Regions from separate parts of the Janthinobacterium sp. PSPC1-1 genome, predicted to be linked through region 3. Evidence: predicted binding sites of a transcription regulator. Region 3 holds the regulator's gene; each other region holds the start of a gene.
What was found. The regulator sigma-54, encoded in region 3, starts transcription at its own class of promoters, with help from an activator protein. The targets are predictions, from matches to a motif close to TGGCANGNAANCTGCTTT.
Positions count from the first base shown of each region.

Region 1: a site for sigma-54 is predicted at 833-850, ahead of glnA (type I glutamate--ammonia ligase). Genes of this name have one in related genera too.
Region 2: a site for sigma-54 is predicted at 1,067-1,084, ahead of adh (aldehyde dehydrogenase). Genes of this name have one in related genera too.
Region 4: a site for sigma-54 is predicted at 795-812, ahead of ACP7EG_RS09105 (EDSAP-1 family PEP-CTERM protein). Genes of this name have one in related genera too.

Region 1 covers NZ_JAFCWP010000005.1:470,450-476,036, reverse strand. The annotation lists gene ACP7EG_RS18735 (rhodanese-like domain-containing protein) at 102-563, opposite strand; gene glnA (type I glutamate--ammonia ligase) at 948-2,363, shown strand; gene ACP7EG_RS18725 (DUF4124 domain-containing protein) at 2,521-3,030, shown strand; gene glnL (nitrogen regulation protein NR(II)) at 3,036-4,124, shown strand; gene ntrC (nitrogen regulation protein NR(I)) at 4,173-5,587, shown strand, end outside.
Region 2 covers NZ_JAFCWP010000016.1:4,310-9,896, forward strand. The annotation lists gene ACP7EG_RS27495 (beta-propeller fold lactonase family protein) at 1-821, shown strand, start outside; gene adh (aldehyde dehydrogenase) at 1,171-2,691, shown strand; gene ACP7EG_RS27505 (DUF779 domain-containing protein) at 2,746-3,135, shown strand; gene ACP7EG_RS27510 (PQQ-dependent methanol/ethanol family dehydrogenase) at 3,185-4,930, shown strand; gene ACP7EG_RS27515 (porin) at 5,218-5,587, shown strand, end outside.
Region 3 covers NZ_JAFCWP010000002.1:588,290-593,876, forward strand. The annotation lists gene lptA (lipopolysaccharide transport periplasmic protein LptA) at 1-521, shown strand, start outside; gene lptB (LPS export ABC transporter ATP-binding protein) at 521-1,276, shown strand; gene ACP7EG_RS10170 (RNA polymerase factor sigma-54) at 1,281-2,759, shown strand; gene hpf (ribosome hibernation-promoting factor, HPF/YfiA family) at 2,829-3,191, shown strand; gene ACP7EG_RS10180 (enoyl-CoA hydratase/isomerase family protein) at 3,325-4,410, shown strand; gene rapZ (RNase adapter RapZ) at 4,411-5,274, opposite strand; gene hprK (HPr(Ser) kinase/phosphatase) at 5,518-5,587, opposite strand, start outside.
Region 4 covers NZ_JAFCWP010000002.1:349,111-354,697, reverse strand. The annotation lists gene ACP7EG_RS09115 (hypothetical protein) at 1-162, opposite strand, end outside; gene ACP7EG_RS09110 (hypothetical protein) at 314-688, shown strand; gene ACP7EG_RS09105 (EDSAP-1 family PEP-CTERM protein) at 901-1,890, shown strand; gene ACP7EG_RS09100 (LytR C-terminal domain-containing protein) at 1,960-3,024, opposite strand; gene ACP7EG_RS09095 (type II secretion system F family protein) at 3,036-3,974, opposite strand; gene ACP7EG_RS09090 (type II secretion system F family protein) at 3,989-4,966, opposite strand; gene ACP7EG_RS09085 (CpaF family protein) at 4,979-5,587, opposite strand, start outside.

The sequences.
Region 1 (5,587 bases), on a different contig from region 3:
CGCAGTTAAAAAATCGGGCGCGCATGGATGGTTGTAGCCGATGGCGGGCCGCAAGGTGGCCCGCCAGATCAAACACGGTTCAGAAAGTCAGGCGGCCAGCGTCAGGCGCCCAACCACGGCAGGCCCGCCTTGCACCAGCCGCCGATCTGCTTGCGGTGGCCGTCGGCGTCCTTGTCGCCTTCGAAACCTTCGAGGATGTCGAAGCAGTTCACGTAGCCGTGCTCGGTCGCCAGCTTGGCCGCATGGCGCGACCGCACGCCGGAGCGGCACAGAAACAGCAGCACCTCGTCCTTGCCGGCCTGGGCAGCCAGATGCGCGAGGAAGTCGGGATTCGGTACGCCACCCGGATACGTGGCCCACTGCACCGCGCCATGCTGGGTATCGGCGATATCGACCCGGCCCACCCAGTCGCGCTCGGCATTCGTGCGCACATCGATGAGCTTGACGGCAGCATCGCCCTGCAGCAGCTCGTAGGCTTCCTGCGGCGTGACGGCGCCGGCATACGGCGTACCTTCATTGGCCCGGCTGCGGGCGGTGGTCAGGATGTCGGCGGCGGTAGTCATGGCGTCCTCGATGAAAGTGGATAGGTGTGAACGATTATAGTGCGCCGTCCGCGCCCCGCAAACGGGAAAGCACGGTGCACGGCGCATGCACCACAAGAAGGCATTTTTCAGGAAATCGTGAAAAATGCACGATAATAGTGCGTTATTCGTTTTTTGCACTTGCATAGTGCATTCTTGATGTGGCGCAACCGCGCGTGAAAAGCGCGGGCAGGAAAACTTTCACTGGGATGGCAGTCATTTTGCTGCCGGCGCCAGGGCGCTTCAGGAGCTGGCATGGAATCTGCTATGATCCTTATGAGTTTTGGTGGCACGCAATGTTTGCTTCGCTTCATCAGCCCAGACGCATTAAGGTCGGCTCACCCCACATTCATTTAGGAGATACGCATGGCAATGACAGCCGCAGAAGTCTTGAAGATGGTAGAAGAAAACGAAGTCAAATTCGTTGATTTCCGCTTTGCTGATACCCGTGGTAAAGAGCAGCACGTGACGGTTCCCGTGTCGCACTTCGACATGGACAAATTCGAATCGGGCCACGCCTTTGACGGTTCTTCGATCGCTGGCTGGAAAGGCATCGAAGCGTCCGACATGATCTTGCTGCCGGATCCAAACACGGCTAATATCGACCCGTTCATGGAAGAAACGACCTTGTTCATGCAGTGCGACGTGATCGAACCGTCGGACGGCAAGGGCTATGACCGCGACCCGCGCTCGATCGCGAAACGCGCCGAAGCCTACCTGAAATCGTCGGGCATGGGCGACACCGCCTACTTTGGCCCTGAGCCAGAATTCTTCATCTTCGACAGCGTGCGCTGGAAGATCGACATGTCGGGCTGCTTCGTCAAGATCGGTTCGGACGAAGGTTCGTGGTCGACCGGCAAGGACATCGAAGGCGGCAACAGCGGCCACCGTCCTACCGTCAAGGGCGGCTACTTCCCCGTGCCACCAGTGGACAGCTTCCAGGACATGCGTTCGGAAATGTGCCTGATCCTGGAGTCCTTGGGCATCCCGGTTGAAGTCCATCATCACGAAGTCGCTGGTGCAGGCCAGAATGAAATCGGCACCCGCTTCTCGACCCTGGTCGAGCGCGCCGACTGGACGCAAAACCTGAAATACGTGGTGTGGAACGTGGCGCACAGCTATGGCAAGACCGCCACCTTCATGCCGAAACCTATCGTTGGCGACAACGGTTCGGGCATGCACGTGCATCAATCCGTATGGAAAGATGGCAAAAACCTGTTCGCTGGCGACGGCTATGCCGGCCTGTCCGATTTCGCCCTGTACTACATCGGCGGCATCATCAAGCACGCCAAGGCACTGAACGCGATCACCAACCCGGGCACCAACTCGTACAAGCGTCTGGTACCAGGCTACGAAGCTCCGGTGAAACTGGCGTACTCGGCGAAAAACCGTTCCGCCTCGATCCGCATCCCGCACGTGGCCAATCCAAAAGGCCGCCGCGTGGAAGCGCGCTTCCCGGATCCACTGGCGAACCCGTACCTGTGCTTCGCTGCACTGCTGATGGCTGGCCTGGACGGCGTTGCCAACAAGATCCATCCTGGCGAAGCCGCCTCGAAAGATCTGTACCATCTGCCGCCAGAAGAAGACGCACTGATCCCTACCGTGTGCGCTTCGCTGGAAGAAGCACTGGAAGCCCTGGACAAGGACCGCGAGTTCCTGACCCGTGGCGGCGTGTTCAGCGATTCCATGATCGACGCTTACCTGGAACTGAAAATGCAGGACGTACAGCGCATGCGCATGACCACGCATCCTGCCGAGTTCGACATGTACTACTCGCTGTAATGGCGCCATGCCGGCAACTTGCCGGTAGTGAATAAAAAACGCGGGTGAGGCGATCGGTCTTGCCCGCGTTTTTTTATGCGGCGCGCCAAGGTGGCGCCGGTGCAGTGTTGTATAGTCGGCCCAGGAACGATGCGGCATGTGCCGACAGGAGTGAAGATTGACCAAGCATTACAGAATGGCGCTGATGGCAGGATTGCTGGGCGCGGCGGCACAGGCGCACGGGCAGTTGTATGTGTGCGCCGATGCGCAAGGACACAAGACGTACACGGACAAGCGGGCTGGCGCGCATTGCCAGCTGCTCGATTTACCGGGCGCCATGACGGAGCCGCCACGCAAGACGGCGCCGCTGGCTGGCGCGCCTGCGCGGCCCGCCACGCAGGCGGTGGCCACGGCGGCGCCTGCCGCTGGCGCGTTTCCCAAGGTCGATGGCGCCGAGCAGCGTGCGCGCGACCTGGACCGGCGCCAGATCCTGCAGGACGAATTGCGCAGCGAAGAGCAGAAACTGGCGGCCCAGCGCCTGGAGTTCAACGAGGGCCAGCCTGAACGCCAGGGCAATGAACGCAACTATGCCAAGTATCAGGAAAGAGCGGCGCAGTTGAAAGAGAATATCAACCGGACCCAGCAGAACGTCGAGGCCCTGAAACGCGAGATTGCGAATATTCGGTAAAGCACATGACAATAGACAACCATTCCAGCCGTCCCGCCCACCTGGCCGGCCTTGATTTGCTCGCTTCGGCCGTGATCCTGCTCGATGGCGACGGCCGCATCAGCTATGCCAACGCGGCCGCGGAAAACCTGCTGGAAAGCTCATTGAAGGCCCTGTCGCGGCAAAAGCTGACGGCGCTGTTCCTCAATCCCGAGGAGCTGGCCGGCATCTGCGCGCAAGCGCTTGAACACAAGTTTTCCGACTTGCGCCAGGACCTGAGCCTGGAGCGCCTGGGGCGCGAACCGCTGCGCGTGCACAGCATCGTCAGCGCGCTCGATGCGCCGCGCGACGGCGTGCTGATCGAGCTGCGCGAAAACGTGCAGCAGTTAAAACTCGACCGCGAGGAGCGTATCCTCGACCAGAGCCAGGTCAACAAGGAGCTGATCCGCAACCTGGCGCATGAAATCAAGAACCCGCTGGGCGGCATCCGCGGCGCGGCCCAGCTGCTGGAGCTGGAGTTGCCGGCCCTGCACCTGAGCGAGCTGCGCGAATACACGCAAGTCATCATCAAGGAAGCGGACCGCCTGCAAACCCTGGTCGACCGCCTGCTGGCGCCGCACCGCCGCCCGCACATCGTGGGTGACGTGAATATCCATGAAGTGTGCGAGCGTGTGCGCAGCCTGATCCTGGCCGAATTTCCCAGCGGCCTCACCATTTCGCGCGATTACGATGCGTCGATCCCCGAGTTTCGCGGCGACAAGGAGCAATTGATACAGACCGTGCTCAACATCGCGCACAACGCGGCGCAAGCGCTGGCCGAGCGCATCGAGGCGGGCGATGCAGAGCTGATTTTCAAGACGCGCGTGGCGCGCCAGGTGACCCTGGCCAAGGTCCGCTACAACCTGGCATTAGACTTGCATATCATTGACAATGGACCGGGCATCGCACCCCAGATCCGCGACCGGATTTTCTACCCGCTGGTGTCGGGCAGGGATGGCGGCAGCGGGCTGGGACTGACCTTGGCGCAAACCTTCGTGCAACAGCACCTGGGCGTGATCGAGTGCGAAAGCCGGCCTGGATACACCGATTTCAGGATCGTTCTCCCCTTGCCATAAGCGAGGAAGTATCCCACCCATGAAATCCATTGCGGGACGCACACACTAATGAAGCCAATCTGGATAGTTGACGACGACGAATCAATCCGCTGGGTGCTGGAAAAAGCCCTGGCGCGGGAAAATCTCGCCACCAAGAGTTTTGCCAATGCACGCGACGCCATCGCTGCACTGGAGTTTGACACGCCGCAAGTGCTCGTGTCCGATATCCGCATGCCGGGCGCGTCCGGCCTGGAGCTGTTGCAGACGGTCAAATCGCGCTTTCCCGGCTTGCCTGTCATCATCATCACCGCCTTTTCCGACCTCGATTCGGCCGTCGCGGCCTTCCAGGGCGGCGCCTTCGAATACCTGGCCAAGCCCTTCGATATCGACAAGGCTGTCGAACTGATCCGTCGCGCGCTGGAAGAGAGTCTGCGCGAGACCAGCGTCGAATCGGGCCCGTCGGAAACGCCGGAAATCCTCGGCCAGGCGCCGGCCATGCAGGAAGTCTTCCGCGCCATCGGCCGTTTGTCGCAATCGAATGTGACGGTGCTCATCACGGGTGAATCCGGTTCCGGCAAGGAACTGGTGGCGCGCGCGCTGCACAAGCACAGTCCGCGTGCGGCGCAGCCCTTCATTGCCCTGAACACGGCGGCGATCCCGAAAGATTTGCTGGAATCCGAATTGTTCGGCCATGAACGGGGGGCGTTTACGGGCGCGCAGACGACGCGCCGGGGCCGCTTCGAGCAAGCCGAGAACGGCACCCTGTTCCTCGATGAAATCGGCGACATGCCGTTCGACCTGCAGACGCGGCTGTTGCGCGTGCTGTCCGACGGCCATTTCTATCGCGTCGGTGGGCATCAGCCCATGAAGGCCAACGTGCGCGTCATTACGGCCACGCACCAGAACCTCGAGCAGCGCGTGCGCGACGGCCTGTTCCGCGAAGACTTGTATCACCGCCTGAACGTGATCCGTTTGCGCCTGCCCAGTTTGAGGGAGCGGCGCGAGGATATCCCCATCCTGGTGCGCCACTTCCTGGTGCAAAGCGCGCGCCAGCTGGGGGTGGAAGCCAAGCGCATGAGCGAACCGACGATGCAATTTCTCAGCGGCCTCGATTTGCCCGGCAATGTGCGCCAGCTGGAAAACCTGTGCAACTGGATCACCGTGATGGCGCCGGGCCAGACGGTGGAAATCAAGGACTTGCCGCTGGAATTGACGCAGGGGCAGGGCGATGCCGGCGCTCCCGCAGCGCATGGCGAAGCGACGCCGCCGGCCGTGACTCATCCGCATGGCGGCCAGGTATTTGACGCCGCCGCGCCCGCCACCGGTGCGCCGCCGGGCTGGATCGGCCTGCTGGAATTGCAGGCGGCCGGCATGCTGGGTGCCGGGCAACAGGAAGTCATGGCCGTGCTGGGGCGGCAATTCGAGTCGGCCCTGATCAAGACGGCGCTCAAGCATACGCACGGGCGCAAGAACGACGCCGCCGT
Region 2 (5,587 bases), on a different contig from region 3:
CCGACCAGGTGGTGCACCAGATCGCGGCAGGCAAGCGTCCGCGTGGCATCGCCGCCGACCCCACCGGACGGCAATTGTTTGTCACCGATGCTGCCAGCAGCGCTTTGTTGCTGATCGATAACGCGAGCGGCACGCCCGTGCGCACGGTGGCGCTGGGCAAGTCGCCCGAAGGCGTCAGCGCTTCGCCGGACGGTCGTTACGTGGCCGTGGCCGTCGAGGAAAACAATAGCGTGGCCTTGCTCGATGGCCAGACGGGCGTCTTGCTCGCCGACATCAAGGTGCAAGGGCGTAACCCGGAACATGCTGTGTTCAGCCCTGATGGGCGCTGGCTGCTGGTCAGCGCGGAAGAGGCCGAGCAAGTCGATGTCATTGACGTGGCGCAACGCCGCCAGGTGGCTTCTATTGCCGTGGGCCTGCGGCCGCGCGGTATCGGTTTCAGTCCGGACTCCGGCCGCGCCTACGTGGCGTGCGAACTGGTCAACGCCGTGTATGTGATCGACATGGCCGCGCGCAAGGCCGTCGCCACCATTCCAGCGGGCAAGAATGCCAACGGCATCGCCGTCCACCCCGGCGGTAAACAGGTGTATGTCTCGAACGGCACGGACGGCACGGTGATGGTGATTGATACGGCCAGCAACAAGGTCACAGCCACCATTCCCGTCGGCAAGCGCCCGTGGAATATGGCCATCACGCCTGATGGCAGCAAGCTGTACGTGGCCAATGGCCGCTCGAACAGCGTTTCCGTCATCGATACGGCCAGCGCGCGCAAGGTGGCCGATATTGCCGTGGGCGAATTGCCCTGGGGCGTGGTGATACGGTAGTGATACAGGCGCAGGTGTTCCAGTCTGGTACACCTGTTCCATTGTGCAGCGGTGCAGGGAATGTGATGCGGGCTGGTGGCGAGGCTGGCACGGATTGGAACAGGGGCCGCGCCGCTTGTTCAAAACGCCAACAGACGCACGCCCTCCGCTCAAGCCCGGGGCATGCGCTGAAAAGCGCGCCGGTATTGATGCCACGCCCTTGTAACAAGGGTAAAACCCGCTAAGTTGGTAGTGCGGCGGCGAGCTGGCACGGCATTTGCGGAAGACTCCGTGTACTCACCCCATCTGTACCAGGACGTTTGATTTTAATTAAATTATTTCCATTCTAATTAACCCGATAGAGGACGACATGAATCTCGCAGACATCAGCAAACTGGGCGTAGCCAATCCCTTCAAACAACGCTATGACAATTACATCGGCGGTCAGTTCGTTGCACCAGTAAAAGGTGAATACTTTCCTAACATCACGCCGATCACGGGCTTGCCGTTTTGCGAAATCGCCCGTTCCACGGCGGAAGATGTCGAGTTGGCGCTGGACGCCGCGCATGCCGCCAAGGATGCCTGGGGCAAGACTTCACCCGCCGAGCGCGCCAATATCCTGAACCGCATCGCCGACCGCATCGAACAAAACCTGAGCCTGATCGCCACGGCGGAAACCATCGATAACGGCAAGCCGATCCGCGAAACGATGAATGCCGACATTCCGCTGGCCATCGACCATTTCCGTTACTTCGCCGGCTGCATCCGCGCGCAGGAAGGTTCCGTCGCGCAAATCGACGCGGAAACCTATGCCTATCACTACCATGAGCCGCTGGGTGTTGTGGGCCAGATCATCCCGTGGAATTTCCCGATTCTGATGGCCGTGTGGAAACTGGCGCCAGCCCTGGCCGCCGGCAATTGCGTCGTCTTGAAACCGGCCGAGCAAACCCCCGCTTCCATCATGGTGTTGATCGAACTGATCGGCGACTTGCTGCCACCGGGCGTGTTGAACATCATCAACGGTTTCGGCCTGGAAGCGGGCAAGCCGTTGGCGTCGAGCAAGCGCATCGCCAAGATCGCCTTTACGGGTGAAACGGGCACGGGCCGCCTGATCATGGGGTATGCCGCGCAAAACCTGATTCCCGTCACCCTGGAGCTGGGCGGCAAGTCGCCGAACATCTTCTTTGAAGATGTGATGGATGCCGATGATGATTATTTCGACAAGTGCCTGGAAGGCTTCACCATGTTTGCGCTGAATCAAGGCGAGGTGTGCACCTGCCCATCGCGCGTGCTGATCCAGGAATCGATTTACGAGAAATTCATCGAACGGGCCTTGAAGCGCGTGGCCGCCATCAAGCAGGGCAATCCGCTCGATGCCAGCACCATGATCGGCGCCCAGGCGTCGCAGGAGCAGCTGGAAAAAATCCTGTCCTACCTCGACATCGGCCGCCAGGAAGGCGCCGAAGTGCTGGCTGGCGGCGAGCGCCATACGCAGGCAGGCGACCTGGAGGGCGGTTACTACGTGCGTCCGACGGTGTTTAAGGGCAACAACAAGATGCGCATCTTCCAGGAAGAGATCTTTGGACCAGTCGTGTCCGTGACCACTTTCAAGGATGAGGCCGAAGCGCTGGCGATTGCCAACGATACCTTGTACGGCCTGGGTGCCGGCTTGTGGACGCGTGACGGTTCGCGCGCCTTCCGCATGGGACGCGCCATCCAGGCGGGCCGCGTATGGACCAATTGCTACCACCTGTATCCAGCCCACGCCGCATTCGGCGGCTACAAGCAATCGGGTATCGGCCGTGAAAACCACAAGATGATGCTCGACCACTACCAGCAAACGAAGAACTTGCTGGTGAGCTATAGCCCGAAAGCCTTGGGCTTCTTCTAAACCGGCAACAGGCGCCGCGCCCTTAGCCGGGGGCGGCGCGCAGAAAGGGATGCCATGAGTGCAGCAATTGCCCGGGTGGTCGCCACCGATGCGGCGCTGGAAATGATGGACAAGTTGCGCCAGCGTCACGGCCCGCTGATGTTTTTCCAGTCGGGCGGCTGCTGCGACGGCAGTGCGCCCATGTGTTATGCGCTGGGCGAGTTCGATGTCAGCGATACCGATATCTATCTCGGCAACTTGAATGGCACACCGTTTTACATGGGACTCGAGCAATTCGAGTACTGGGAGCATACCCAGTTGATTATCGATGTGGTCGATGGCAATGGCGGCATGTTTTCACTCGACAACGGCACGGGCAAGCGCTTCCTGACGCGCTCGCGCCTGTTCACCGATGAAGAGTGCGCGCTGTTGCATGCCCAGCCGCATGAGCACCGCAAGACCTGATACACACATACTAATAAAACAGAGGGAGATGATTGTGCAGAAAAAAATCATGGGGATCGTCGTCGGTTTGGGGTTGGCATCCTTGGCCTCATTGGTCCAGGCGGCCGACGTGGGCAATGTCACCAATGCCATGCTCGACAACACGGCGAAGAATCCGGCCAGCGTGCTGTCGTTTGGCATGGGCACGCAGGGTCAGCGCTACTCACCGTTGACGCAGATCAATGACAAGACCGTGGCCAAGCTGGTGCCGGCCTGGTCGTTCTCGTTTGGCGGCGAAAAACAGCGGGGCCAGGAGTCGCAGCCGCTGATTCATAACGGCAAGATGTTCGTCACGGCATCGTATTCGCGCATCTTTGCTGTCGACTTGAAAACGGGCGCCAAGCTGTGGAAGTATGAGCATCGCTTGCCGGACGGCATCATGCCGTGCTGCGACGTGGTCAACCGCGGTGCCGCCCTGTATGGCAACCTGGTGATTTTCGGCACGCTCGACGCCTACCTGGTGGCGCTGGACCAGAACACGGGCAAGATCGTCTGGAAAGAGAAAGTGGACGATTATGCGGCCGGCTACTCGATGACGGCCGCGCCGCTGATCGCCGAAGGCTTGCTGCTGACGGGCGTGTCGGGTGGCGAATTCGGCATCGTGGGGCGGGTCGAAGCGCGCAACCCGATGACCGGCGACCTGGTATGGAGCCGTCCGACGGTGGAAGGCCATATGGGCCACCGCTACGACAAGGACGGCAAGGCCATCGATAACGGCGTATCCGGCACGGTCAACAAAACCTGGCCGGGCGACCTGTGGAAGACGGGCGGCGCCTCGACCTGGATGGGCGGCACCTACGATCCGCAAACCAAGCTGGCCTATTTCGGCACTGGCAACCCGGCGCCGTGGAATAGCCACTTGCGTCCTGGCGACAACCTGTATTCCTCGTCCACCGTGGCACTGGACGTCAAGACGGGCCAGATCAAATGGGCGTATCAAAACACGCCCAATGATGCCTGGGATTTCGATGGCGCCAACGAGTTCGTCACCTTCGACATGGATGGCAAGCGCTACGGCGGCAAGGCCGACCGCAACGGTTTTTTCTATGTTATCGATGCAAACAACGGCAAGCTGCAGAACGCCTTTCCGTTTGTGAAGAAAATCACCTGGGCCAGCAGCATCGACCTGAAAACGGGACGGCCGAACTATATCGCCGCCGGCCGCCCAGGCGACCCGACCAAGGGAGAAGAGGGCAAGAAGGGCACGACCGTGTTTGCCGCGCCCGCTTTCCTCGGTGCAAAAAACCAGATGCCGATGGCGTACTCGCCGCAAACCAAGCTGTTCTACGTTCCCGCCAACGAATGGGGCATGGACATCTGGAACGAGCCGATCAGCTATAAGAAGGGTGGCGCTTTCCTCGGTGCCGGTTTTACTATCAAGCCCTTGTTTGACGACTACATCGGCGCCATGCGCGCCATCGATCCGAAGACGGGCAAGATCGTCTGGGAAATCAAGAACAACGCGCCGCTATGGGGCGGCGTGATGAGCACGGCCGGCAATCTGGTGTTCTACGGCACGCCGGAAGGCTTCCTGAAAGCCGTCGACGCGAAGACGGGCAAGGAACTGTGGAAATTCCAGACGGGCTCCGGCGTCGTGGCGCCGCCCGTCACCTGGCAGGATGGCGACACGCAATATGTAGCCGTCGTATCTGGCTGGGGTGGCGCGGTGCCGCTGTGGGGTGGCGAAGTGGCGAAGAAGGTCAACTTCCTGGAACAGGGCGGCTCCGTGTGGGTCTTCAAACTGGCATCGAAGTAAGGGGGTGAAACGCCCGGGCCATTCGGACGGGTGTCTCCCTGTCCGCCGGGCGCTTTCTTTTTTCTGACGGCCCAGGCCGTCAGTTTTTTGTTTACCTGTAGCTCCGCTACGCATACTTGCGGTCAAAAAATGAACACTATCTGTGGCAATTGATCCGCTGCTGCACACGTTAACGACGCTTTTTCTCCTTCTCCCTCTGAGTCGTGCTGGGCACGCTTATTGCCAAAGCTTGAGGTACATCAATCACTGGTGTGCACACTAAAAACAGAGAAGAAAGAGGAGAAGCAATGAACACATTGATCAAGCTGGGGAGCCTGGGTGTCATGACAATCGCAGCGATGGGGCAGGCGCAAGCCGTCGATATCAAGGCGGGCGACTGGACCGTGTCGGTGGGCGGCATCGTCAACGCTTATTACACGCAAGTGTCGTGTTCGGGCGATGCAGTGGGAGGGCTGGCGCTGGGCGGCCAGGCGCTCGGTTGCGGCGGCGAGAAGGACCGCACGACGATTGGCAACGGCTTGCTGCCGAATGGCTTGATCACCTCGGCAAGCTCGCGCCTGGGCGAGTACGACGTGAAAGCCTTGATCGGCATCTACAACTCGACGGCCACCGACAGCGCCATCAGCCAGAACAGCGTGGTCGATGTGCGCCAGGCCT
Region 3 (5,587 bases):
TGGGCGTGGCGCATGCCGAGAAGGCCGATTCCGAGAAGGAAGCCGTCATCACGGCACGCAGCGGCCATGTTGATGACGTCAAGCAGATTCGCACCCTGACGGGCGACGTCGTGCTGGTCAAGGGCACCCTGACCATGAAGGCAGGCCGGGCCCTGATCACGGAAGATCCGCAAGGCTACCAGTTCATTACCTTCTGGGCCGATCCCGGCAAGCTGGCCACCTTCCGCCAGAAGCGCGATGGCGCGGGCGACCTGTGGGTCGAAGGCGAAGCGGAGCGCGTGGAATACGACAACAAGACGGAAGTGGTGAAACTGTTTTCCAGGGCCAAGCTGACGCGCCTGGAAGGCACGAAAGTGACCGACGTGGCCAATGGCGCCTTCATCTCGTATGACAGCCGCAAGGAAGAATTTGCGATGGAAAATTCCAACAGCGGCACCAGCACCCCGGACGGTGGCAGCGTGCGCATGGTGATCCAGCCGAAGCCCAAGGCACCGGCCACGCCCGCGCCAGGAAAGAAATAATGGACAATACTCGTTGCGGCAGCACCCTGATCGTTCGCGGGCTGCAAAAAACCTATGGCAAGCGGCAAGTCGTGCATGATGTCTCGCTGCAAGTCGAATGCGGCGAAGTGGTGGGTTTGCTGGGCCCGAACGGCGCCGGCAAGACCACCTCGTTCTACATGATCGTCGGTCTGGTGCCGTCCGATGGCGGCACCATCGATATCAGCGGCGTGGATATTTCCCGCCTGCCGATCCACCGCCGCGCGCAGATGGGCCTGTCGTATCTGCCGCAGGAAGCGTCCGTCTTCCGCAAGCTGACGGTGGAAGACAATATCCGCGCCGTGCTGGAAATCCAGACCGTCGAAGGCCGTCCTTTGAAGAAGGCCGAGATCGAGGAGCGCCTGGATAAATTGCTGGCCGACTTGCAAATTGAAAAGTTGCGCGAGAATCAGGCGCTGTCCCTGTCGGGCGGCGAGCGCCGCCGTGTGGAAATCGCCCGCGCGCTGGCCACCGACCCGCGTTTCGTGCTGCTCGACGAACCGTTTGCCGGTGTCGACCCCATCGCCGTGATCGAGATCCAGCGTATCGTGCGCTTCTTGAAGGAGCGCAATATCGGCGTGCTGATCACCGACCATAATGTGCGCGAGACGCTGGGTATCTGCGACCGTGCCTACATCATCAACCAGGGCTCGGTGCTGGCGTCGGGACGCCCCGACGACATCATCGCGAACGAGTCGGTACGCCGGGTCTATCTGGGCGAACACTTCCGCATGTGAGCCAATGAAACAATCATTGCAGCTGCGCACTTCGCAGCACCTGGCACTGACGCCGCAGTTGCAGCAATCGATACGCCTGTTGCAATTGTCTACCCTGGAATTGCACCAGGAACTAGAGCAACTGCTGACGGACAATCCCTTGCTCGAGCGCCTCGACGATCCGCTCGACCATTCGCTGCGCCTGCTGTCCGACGGGGCCCTGAGTTCCACGGCCGCGCCGGCCGAAGCACCGCCCCAGCCGCCAGGCCAGGATGCACCCGCGGCGCCAGCCGAAGCGGAAACCTTTGACGGCGAAGCGGGCGACAGCCCGGCCGCCGCGGATGGCGGCGACAGCGACTGGAGCGAGGCGAGCCGGGGCAAGGCGCCCGACGACGAAGATTCGCGTCCGCAATTGGAGGCCCACCACTGCACCCTGCGCGAGCACCTGATGGAGCAGATGCGCGTGACGGTGCTCGAGTTGCGCGACCGCGCGCTGGTCGAGCTGATCATCGACGCGCTCGACGACAATGGCTACCTGGAAGAGTCGCTCGACGACATCCTGGCGCGCTTGCCGGAAGAGCTGGAAATCGATGCCGACGAGATGCGCACGGCCTTGTCCCTGCTGCAAAGTTTCGATCCGCCCGGTGTGGGTGCGCGCAACGCGTCCGAATGCCTGGCGCTGCAAATCAAGCGCTTGCCGCACGTCGCCATGGTAACGCGGCGCATGGCCCTCGTCATCGTGGAAAAGCACCTGGCCTGGTTTGCCCAGCGCGATTTCAACAAGCTGAAAAAAGCCCTCGATTGCGACGAAGAAGACTTGCGTGAAGCGCAGACGGTGATTCGCCAGTGCAATCCGCATCCGGGCGCCGTGTTCGCCTCGGATGTGTCCGATTACGTGGTGCCCGACGTCGTCGTCAAGCGCGCGCGCAATGGCTGGCAAGTCACCCTGAACAACGACGTCATGCCGCGCCTGCGCGTCAACGCCATGTACGCCAACTTGCTCAAGCAGGGCAAGGGCGAGGGCGCCATGGGCGCGCAATTGCAGGAAGCCAAGTGGCTGATCAAGAATATGCGCCAGCGTTTCGACACGATCTTGCGTGTGGCGCAGGCGATAGTAGAAAGACAAAAGAACTTTTTCTCGCATGGGGCCGTTGCCATGCGCCCCCTTGTGCTCCGTGAAATAGCTGATACACTGGGTTTACACGAGAGTACTATCTCGCGGGTAACAACCCAAAAGTACATGCTGACCCCGCATGGCATGTTTGAGTTGAAATATTTCTTTGGTAGCCACGTCGCCACCGAAGCGGGGGGCGAAGCATCATCGACGGCGATACGGGCATTGATCGTGCAACTGACAGGAGCAGAAGACCCTAAAAATCCTTTATCCGACAGTAAGATTGCGGACATGCTGGGGGAACAAGGCATGGTGATTGCGCGACGTACTGTTGCCAAATACCGGGAAGCGTTGAAAATTCCGCCAGTGAGCCTGCGTAAGTGTTTGTAAGTTTTTTTCGGTTCCTCTGCGGGCCGGATAGGATGGACCGCACGAACCCGATCATCTTTAGGAGTGTGTATGAATCTCACCATCAGCGGACATCATCTCGAAGTGACACCAGCCATCCGTGAATACGTACAAACGAAGCTGGAGCGCGTGAAACGTCATTTCGATCAAGTTATCGATATCGCCGTGATTCTGACCGTGGATAACCTCAAAGAGAAAGAAAAACGTCAAAAGGCCGAAGTCAACCTGCGTCTGAGTGGCAAAACAGTCTATGTGGAAAGCCTGGCGCACGACCTGTATGCCGCAATCGATATCCTGATCGACAAGCTGGACAGGCAAGTGATGAAGTACAAAACCAAAGTGCAAGGGCACGGTAAAGAGGCGATCAAGCATCTGCCAGACAACTCCGAGGAAGACGCCGTCGTCGCCGTTTAAGGCCACCCGCTTCCAGCAGTTGTGATCAACTAAGGGCGCACATTGCGCCCTTTTTTGCGCCCGGACCTTTTGAACGCAATCTTCCCCGCGCAGGCGCTAAAATGTTGGCACTTTCACTTCTTTCCTGCCTGCCATGAGCGACTTCGTCCAGACCTCCATCCGCAACCGCACCGGGCACATCGTGCTCGACCGTCCGAAAGCCTTCAATTCCCTGTCGCTGGAGATGGTGCGCGCCCTGAGTGCCGTCTTGCTGGCCTGGCGCGACGATCCGCAGGTGGACGCCGTCGTGATCCGTTCCAGCAGCGAAAAAGCCCTGTGCGCCGGTGGCGATATCCGTTTCTTTTACGATGCGGGCCTGGCTACGCCGCAAGGCGGCAGTGCATTGCTGGAAGATTTCTTTACGGAAGAATACGCCTTAAATCATGTCATTCATTTTTACCCGAAACCTTATATCGCCGTGATGGATGGCGTGGTCATGGGTGGCGGCATGGGCGTGGCACAAGCCGGGCCCGGCAATCGCTTGCGCATCGTCACGGGCCGCACGCGCATGGCCATGCCGGAAGTCAATATCGGCTTGTTCCCGGACGTGGGCGGCAGTTATTTTCTGTCCCGCCTGGCTGGCCAGCTGGGCCTGTACCTGGGCTTGACGGGCTTGACGATCAACGCGGCCGATGCCCTGTACACGGGGCTGGCCGATGTCTACCTGCCCGAGGCGCAGATGGGGGCGCTGCTGGCCCTGTTCGAATCGACGCCGGGCGAGGCCTTGCCGGTGGCCATCAAGGCGCTGGCGGCACCGTTCCAGGCCGAGGCGGGGGCTTCTCCTTTGGCCACGGCGCGCGCGGCGCTGGACCGCCATTTCGGCGCCCCTTCCGTGGCGGCCATCATGGCGTCGCTGGCGCAGGACGACAGCGCGTTCGCAGGCAAGGCCCTGGCGGCCATGCGTTTGCGTTCGCCGCTGATGATGTCGGTGACCCTGGAATTGCTGCAGCGCGGTGCTCACCTGGGTGTGGCCGACTGCCTGCGCCTGGAGCGCAGCGTGGTGCGCCACAATTTCGCGCATGGCGAAGTGCTGGAAGGCGTGCGCGCGCTGGTGGTCGACAAGGACAATGCGCCACGCTGGAACCCCGCCAGCCTGGACGAGGTCGATGCGGCCATGGTGGCGCGTTTCTTTGTGCCCGTCTGGCCGGCCACGGCGCATCCGCTGCGCCACCTCGACTGATTAAGCGCGCTCGCGGTGGCGCAGCACGACTCTTTCGTTGGGGCCGAAGTATTGCGCCAGCCGTTCCGCCATGTACACGGAGCGGTGCTGGCCGCCCGTGCAACCGAGCGCCACCGTCAGGTAGCTGCGGTTGTCCGATTTGAATGACGGCAACCATTTCTCGATGAAGGCGCGGATGTCGGCCAGCAGTTCCAGCGCGCTCGGCTGCGCGTCGAGGAAGGCGATCACGGGCGCATCGCGTCCGTCGAGCGGACGCAGCGCGAGGTCGTAATAGGGATTCGGCAAGGCCCGCACATCGAAGACGAAATCGGCGTCCAGCGGCACGCCCAGTTTGAAGGCGAACGATTCGAAGAACAGGGTCAGCGGCGCGCGTTCGGAGGCGACGATATCCTTGATCCAGGCGCGCAATTTATTGGCGCTCAGTTCCGAAGTATCGATCACATGGCCCAGCTGTTCGATGGTCGACAGGCGCTCGCGTTCTTCCGAGATGCATTCGATCAGGGTGCGGCGGCTGGCGGGGTTCTGGTTCGGACGCAATTCGTGCGACAGCGGATGGCTGCGCCGCGTTTCCGAGAAGCGCGCCACCAGCGAATGCGTGGTGGCCGTGAGGAACATCACCTTGACGTCGTGCCCCTGGTCGCGCAGCAGGGCCACATTGTGCGGCAGGCTGGACAGCGACTCGGCGCTGCGCGCATCGACGGCGACGGCCAGTTGCGGTGTGCCTTCGTCGAGCAAGGTTTGCACCAGGCTGGGCAGCAAGGCCGGCGGCAGGTTGTCGACACAATAGTAGCCGGTATCTTCCAGCACATTGAGCGCGACGGATTTACCGGAGCCGGATATTCCGGTGATAAGGACGATATGCATACGCCGATCATACAATAAAGATCGGCACTGTGCTCCCAAGGCAATGATCTTTACAAATGATTGCAATTTCATATGTGTATTTCGTAGGTCGGCTTAGCGCAAAGCGGTGCAGCAGGGAATTCACGCAGCATGGCTGCGTGCCTGCGTAACGGTCCTCGCTTGCAAGCGAGGGCTCCTGCCGACACCCGCTAACAATGTTGTCGGATTACGCGGGGCTTTGCCCCGCTAATCCGACCTACGCTGTTAATCGCCACTCATGGCGAGTCGTTGCCGCTCCATGAACTCCTGCAAGGTATCGATGCCGCGCAGCTGC
Region 4 (5,587 bases), 240 kb from region 3:
GGGCCAGTGGTACTTGCGTTTCAATGCCTTGACGATGGCGGCCAGGGAGACGCGGCCTTGCAGCGGCTCGGCGCCGGACTGGTCGCGGTTCGACAGCAGCACGGCCAGGACCTGGCCGCGGCCCGTGCGTGCGCCGGGGAAAGTGGGAGTTTTGTTTGCCATGGCCTATTTTACCGGGCGTGGCGCGATGTGCCGCACCTTTGATCTGGCGCAAGCGCCGCACCGGCTTTACGGCCACGATGGGTATTTCGCCAGGCGTGCCAGCGCCCCTCCGGCAGCCTGGGCCACTCATCACGGGGCACAGGAGCCTATCATGCACAGCCTGAACATCCACGCCATGCAATGGCAACCCGTTGCCGATATTTCCGCCGTCGACCCGCTGCTGCCTGCGGATCTGGCCTGCTTCCGCGAACTGCGCGACGTGCTGCAGCGCTATGGCGCACTCGACCGCTTCGGTATTTCCCTGATCCACCGCCATTTCGACATCGCCGACGACGAGGAGCTGATGGAATACACAGATGTGGAGCAACGCACCTTGACGGTCAAACCTGTCAAGAAAAGTGACATCGACTGGCAGCACACGACCATTACCAACTGGAAATTGACAGAAGGCGAGGAAGTGGTGCGCATCGGTTGCGGTTGCGCAAGCAATTCGGGTGGCCACCTGGGCTATCACCGCGGTACCTGAGGTTGGCCGAGGCCGCCCGCAAAGCGGCGTCGGCCTTTCTTACACTTGACCTCTTTCAGTTCAGCCCGCTTTAGGCAAGTACTTGATTCAATAAACTTTTTTTATGTGGCACGCAAGCTGCTTATCTGTGTCTACGAGATGAATCCAGGCATGTCATTCTGGATTCTTTGTCCCCCCGGATTTCCCGACACTGACCACGATAAGAGGCTGCGATGAACGTCAATCACACACGAAGCAAGACCCTGGGCTGGCTGGGCGCACTGGCGGCGGCAAGCCTGCTGGCCAGCGGCCAGGCGCAGGCCGGCGCGTACGGCCTGGCCGTCAATGAGTTGAACAATTTCCGCATCACCACCAGCGCTGGCGCGCTGTCGCTGGCCGGCGCCAACCGCAATGCCAGCGACAGCGCCTTCTTCGAAGGTGGCGTGGCCGTCAATCCGCGCGCCGTCAATACGGGGCCGGCCGCCAACGCCGACGTGCTGCAAGTGTGTTCGGGTGGCGGCTGCAGCGGCTTGCCGCAAAACCACTACGCACCCAGTCCCAGTTCCACCCTGGAATTCGCGCGCGGCGATGCGCACGCCTTCGGCAATATGCTCAATGGCGGCGCCAGCGTGCAAGCCGTGGCGGAAACACAGCGCAACACGGTCGGCGCCGCCACGGCCATGGCCGGCGACACGCTCACCGGCTCCGTCAACCTGACCCTGTCGAGCGCCGGCTTCATCACCTTCAGCTTTATGGGACGGCGCGACTTGCGCACCAGCGTGACGACCTTGGGCGACAAGTCGAACGTGTCGATCATGGATATCTTCAATATCTCCTGCAACAGCGCCAGCCCCGTCGGCTGCCTGTCGAACGCGAATGCCGATGGCGTGATCTTCCAGTTCGCCCCCGACGGCAACCCGAACAATGGTAGCGATATCAACGGCAACCATGGCGCCGGCAGCCTCGACCCGTTCAGCCTGAACTTGACGGCCGGCACGAATGACCCCGCTACCGGGCGCGCCTTCACGAATGGCTTTGCGCTGTTTTCCCTGACCTCGAGTTTCGCCCTGCCCGCCGGCAGCTATACCTTGAACTTTGCCAAGTCCACACGCACCGACATCGTCGTCATCGATCCCCTGGCCGTGCCGGAACCCGGCAGCCTGTTCCTGCTGGGTCTGGGGCTGGCCGCCCTGGCGTTCACGCGCCGCCGCCAGCCGGAATAGACACTGGCATGCCTACAACACGCGGCGCCTTTGCAGACGCCGCGTGTTGTAGACGCCGGCAGAGGCGTTTTACCCCAGCCGTGCCAGTGCCTGGCGCGCCAGTTGCAACTGCTGCAGATAGTAGCGGTGCAGCATGGCGGGGTCACTCAGGTCGCGCCCGAGTACCAGGCGCAGCTCGCTGGCCGGGCAGTCGGCGGCCTGGGTCTGCACCTGCGGCCCAAGCTGGCGGGCCAGCTGGCGCGCCGCCTGCTCTTGCGCGGGCCGGTATTCGACGCGCGTGCGCGCCACCTGGAAGCTGGTTTCATTGGCCAGGCGCACCACCTGCACAGGAGCGCCAGCCAGGCTGCGCGCCAGCGCGGCTGCCATGCCCGGCACACCGTTGCCATTCACAATTTCCAGGCGCGGCTGCGGCGCGGGCGCCGCCGGCATGGGCCGCTCGGGCACTGCGGCGGGTACGCTGCGCACCGCTGCCAGCACGCGCTGCAGCTGGGCCATACCATCGCTCTGCGTGATCTCCACGCGCGCCATGGCGGGCGCATCCGGCACCGGCGCGGGCACAGGCACAAGCTGCGGCGCCGCCGCGCCGCGCAAGACCGCCAGGTCGCGCCGCAAGTCGTGTTCCCGCAAGCTGGCCGCCTGGCGCCGCATGAGGACGGCGCGCTCGTGCTGTCCCAGGCGCTCCAGCACCTGCGCCAGGTGCTGCCAGGCCAGCGCATTGAGCGGATCGAGCAAACACGCCTGTTCCAGCGCGGGCAACGCTTGCGCATCGCGTCCGCTCAGAGAATAGGCATGGCCGAGATTGCTGAACAGATAGGCCTGATGCGGCCGCGCCATGCCCATTTCCTGCGTCAAGGCCAGCCAATGGGCGATCGCCGCGTCGTGTTCGCCCCGCTGCGCATGCAGCACGGCCAGACCGTTGCGCGCGTTCACGTGGCGTGGCGCAAGGCGCAGCGCTTGCTCATAGGCCGCTTGCGCGGCGGGCAAGTCGCCCCGCTCGAAATGCTGGCGCCCCGCCACATAGGCGGCATCGGCGTCAGGCCACGCCGGTACCGGTGCATGGGCCAGTTGCGTGGTACAGGCGGCCAGGCCAAGGCAGGCACAAGCGGCGGCCAGGCGGGAGAGCGTCAAGCGCATGGTAACTCCTTTCAGCGGCTGGCCATGGCCGGCACGAGCACGCGATAGACTTCGATCACGGCCGGCCCCATGAGCACCAGCATCAGGGTGGGAAAGACGCAAAATATCAGCGGGAACAGCAGTTTCAGGGCGATCTTCGCCGCCGCCTCCTCGGCCAGCAGACTGCGCTTGCTGCGCAGGTTTTCCGAATGCACGCGCAGCGAATCGCCCATGCTGGTGCCGAAGCGTTCTGATTGGATCAGCATGGCGACGAGGGTGTCGACATCTTCCACGCCGCTGCGCAGGGCCAGGTTGCGCAGCGCCTTTTCCTTGGAAAAGCCGGCGCGCATTTCCATCAGCACCAGTTGCAATTCCTGCGCCAGCACCATGCTTTTGATGTGGATCTCGCCCGATACCTTGACCAGCGCGCGCTCCAGGCTCAGGCCCGCTTCCACGCACACGGTCAGCAAGTCGAGCGCATCGGGGATATTTTCAAAGATGTCGCGCTGGCGCCGCTTGGCCGTGCTGGCCAGTACCATGTTCGGCAGGTAATAGCCGATGGTGGCGCTGACGCACAGCAGCAACAGCAGCACGCTGCGCAGCTGCGCCGCCATGGCGCTGGCCGCGTACAGCCCCAGCACGGTGGGAAACAGCAGGGCCAGCACGGTTTTCGCCGCAAAGTACAGGGCGGGCGCGCTTGCTTGCCGCCAGCCCGCGTTCATGAAACGCGTGCGCAGCGGCGAGCGCTCCCAGCCCTCTTCCGGCAGCGACAGCTTGCTGAACGGCTGCGCCACGCGCGCCACGCGCTCCACCCAGCCAGAGTCGGCCACCGCATCGCTGGCCGCCGGCGCCGTGGCGCCGAACAGGCGCTGGCGCAGGGCGCCGGGAAAGAAGATCAGCCACGCCAGCAGGGCCAGCGCCACCACCACGACGAAGACAATCACGAGAAACAGCAGTTGCGAAGCGCTCATGCCACCCCCTGTTGTTATATCCTGATACGTATCACATTGCGCATCCAGACCACGCCCAGCGCCACCATGCCGGCCGCGTACCACAGCAACTTGATGCCGCTGGGATCGGTCCACAGCAAGCGGATGTATTGCGGGTTGACCAGCGCCATGACGCCGATCATCACCACCGGCATCAGTCCCAGCACCCAGGCCGACATGCGCCCCTCGGCCGACAGCACGCGCACCTGCCCCAGCAGTTTCAAACGGGCGCGGATGATGCGCGCGATGCTGACCAGCACTTCGGCCAGATTCCCCCCTGATTCGCGCTGCACCAGCACGGCGATGACGAGGTAGCGCAAGTCCGTCAGCGGAATGCGCGCGGCCAGGTTTTGCAGCGCCTCGTTCATCGGCACGCCGTAATTGATCTCTTCGTGCGCCATCTTGAATTCGCCGCTGATCGGCTCATTGAGTTCGTCGCCCACCATCTGCAGCACATTCGAAAACGAGTGCCCGGCGCGCAAGGCGCGGGCCAGGAAATCGGCCGCTTCCGGCAATTGCGCCTCGATCTTTTTCAGCCGCGCCGCACGCGCGCGCAGCACCAACAGGCACGGTCCGCTCACGGCGCTGGCCAGCAGCAGCAAGGCGCCGGGAAAAGGCATGGGCCAGGCCGCCAGCAGCAGCAAGGCCGCCAGCAACAAGGCACCCATGACGCCGATGAATTGCGCCACCGACCAGGACAAGCCCGATTGCAGCAGCAGGTGGTCGAGCTTTGCCGCCTGCGGCACGCGCCGCAGCAAACGCTCCAGTCCGGGCGCACGCGCATAGCGGCGTTGCTTGAGGATGGAGATCCGCTCCCCACCCGCCTCGCCGCGCGCCGCCATCAGCCGCAAGCGCCGGTTGATGCGTCGCGCCGCGCTGCCATGCGTGCCCGACCACCACAGCCAGGCGCCTTCCACCATCAGGATGCAGGCGGCGAACAGCAGCACGGCAAAGCCGTAGAACACCAGGTCCATGATCCCTCTCCCTTACTCGTAAATGCGATCCGGGTCGAACACGCTGTCGGGCACGGGTGCGCCGAACATGCGCAGGCGCTCCGTGAAGCGGGGCCGTACGCCCGTGGCGCAGAAGTGGCCCTGCACCTTGCCCTCGGCATCGACGCCCGTCTGCTCGAAGCGGAAGATTTCATGCATGGCGATGATGTCGCCTTCCATGCCCGTCACCTCCTGCAAGCTGACCAGCTTGCGCGCGCCGTCCGTCAGGCGCGACACCTGCATCACCACCGTCACGGCCGAGCAGATCTGCTGGCGCGTGGCACGCGGCGTCAGGTTCACGTTGGCCATGCCAACCATGTTTTCCAGCCGCGCCAGCGCATCGCGCGCCGTGTTCGAGTGGATGGTCGCCAGCGAACCCTCATGGCCCGTGTTCATCGCCTGCAGCATGTCGAGCGCCTCGGCGCCGCGCACCTCGCCCAGGATGATGCGGTCGGGGCGCATGCGCAGTGCATTGCGCACCAGCGCGCGCTGGCTCACTTCGCCCTTGCCCTCGATATTCGGCGGACGCGTTTCCAGGCGCACCACGTGCGGCTGGCGCAACGCCAGTTCGGCCGCATCCTCGATGGTGACGATGCGCTCGCT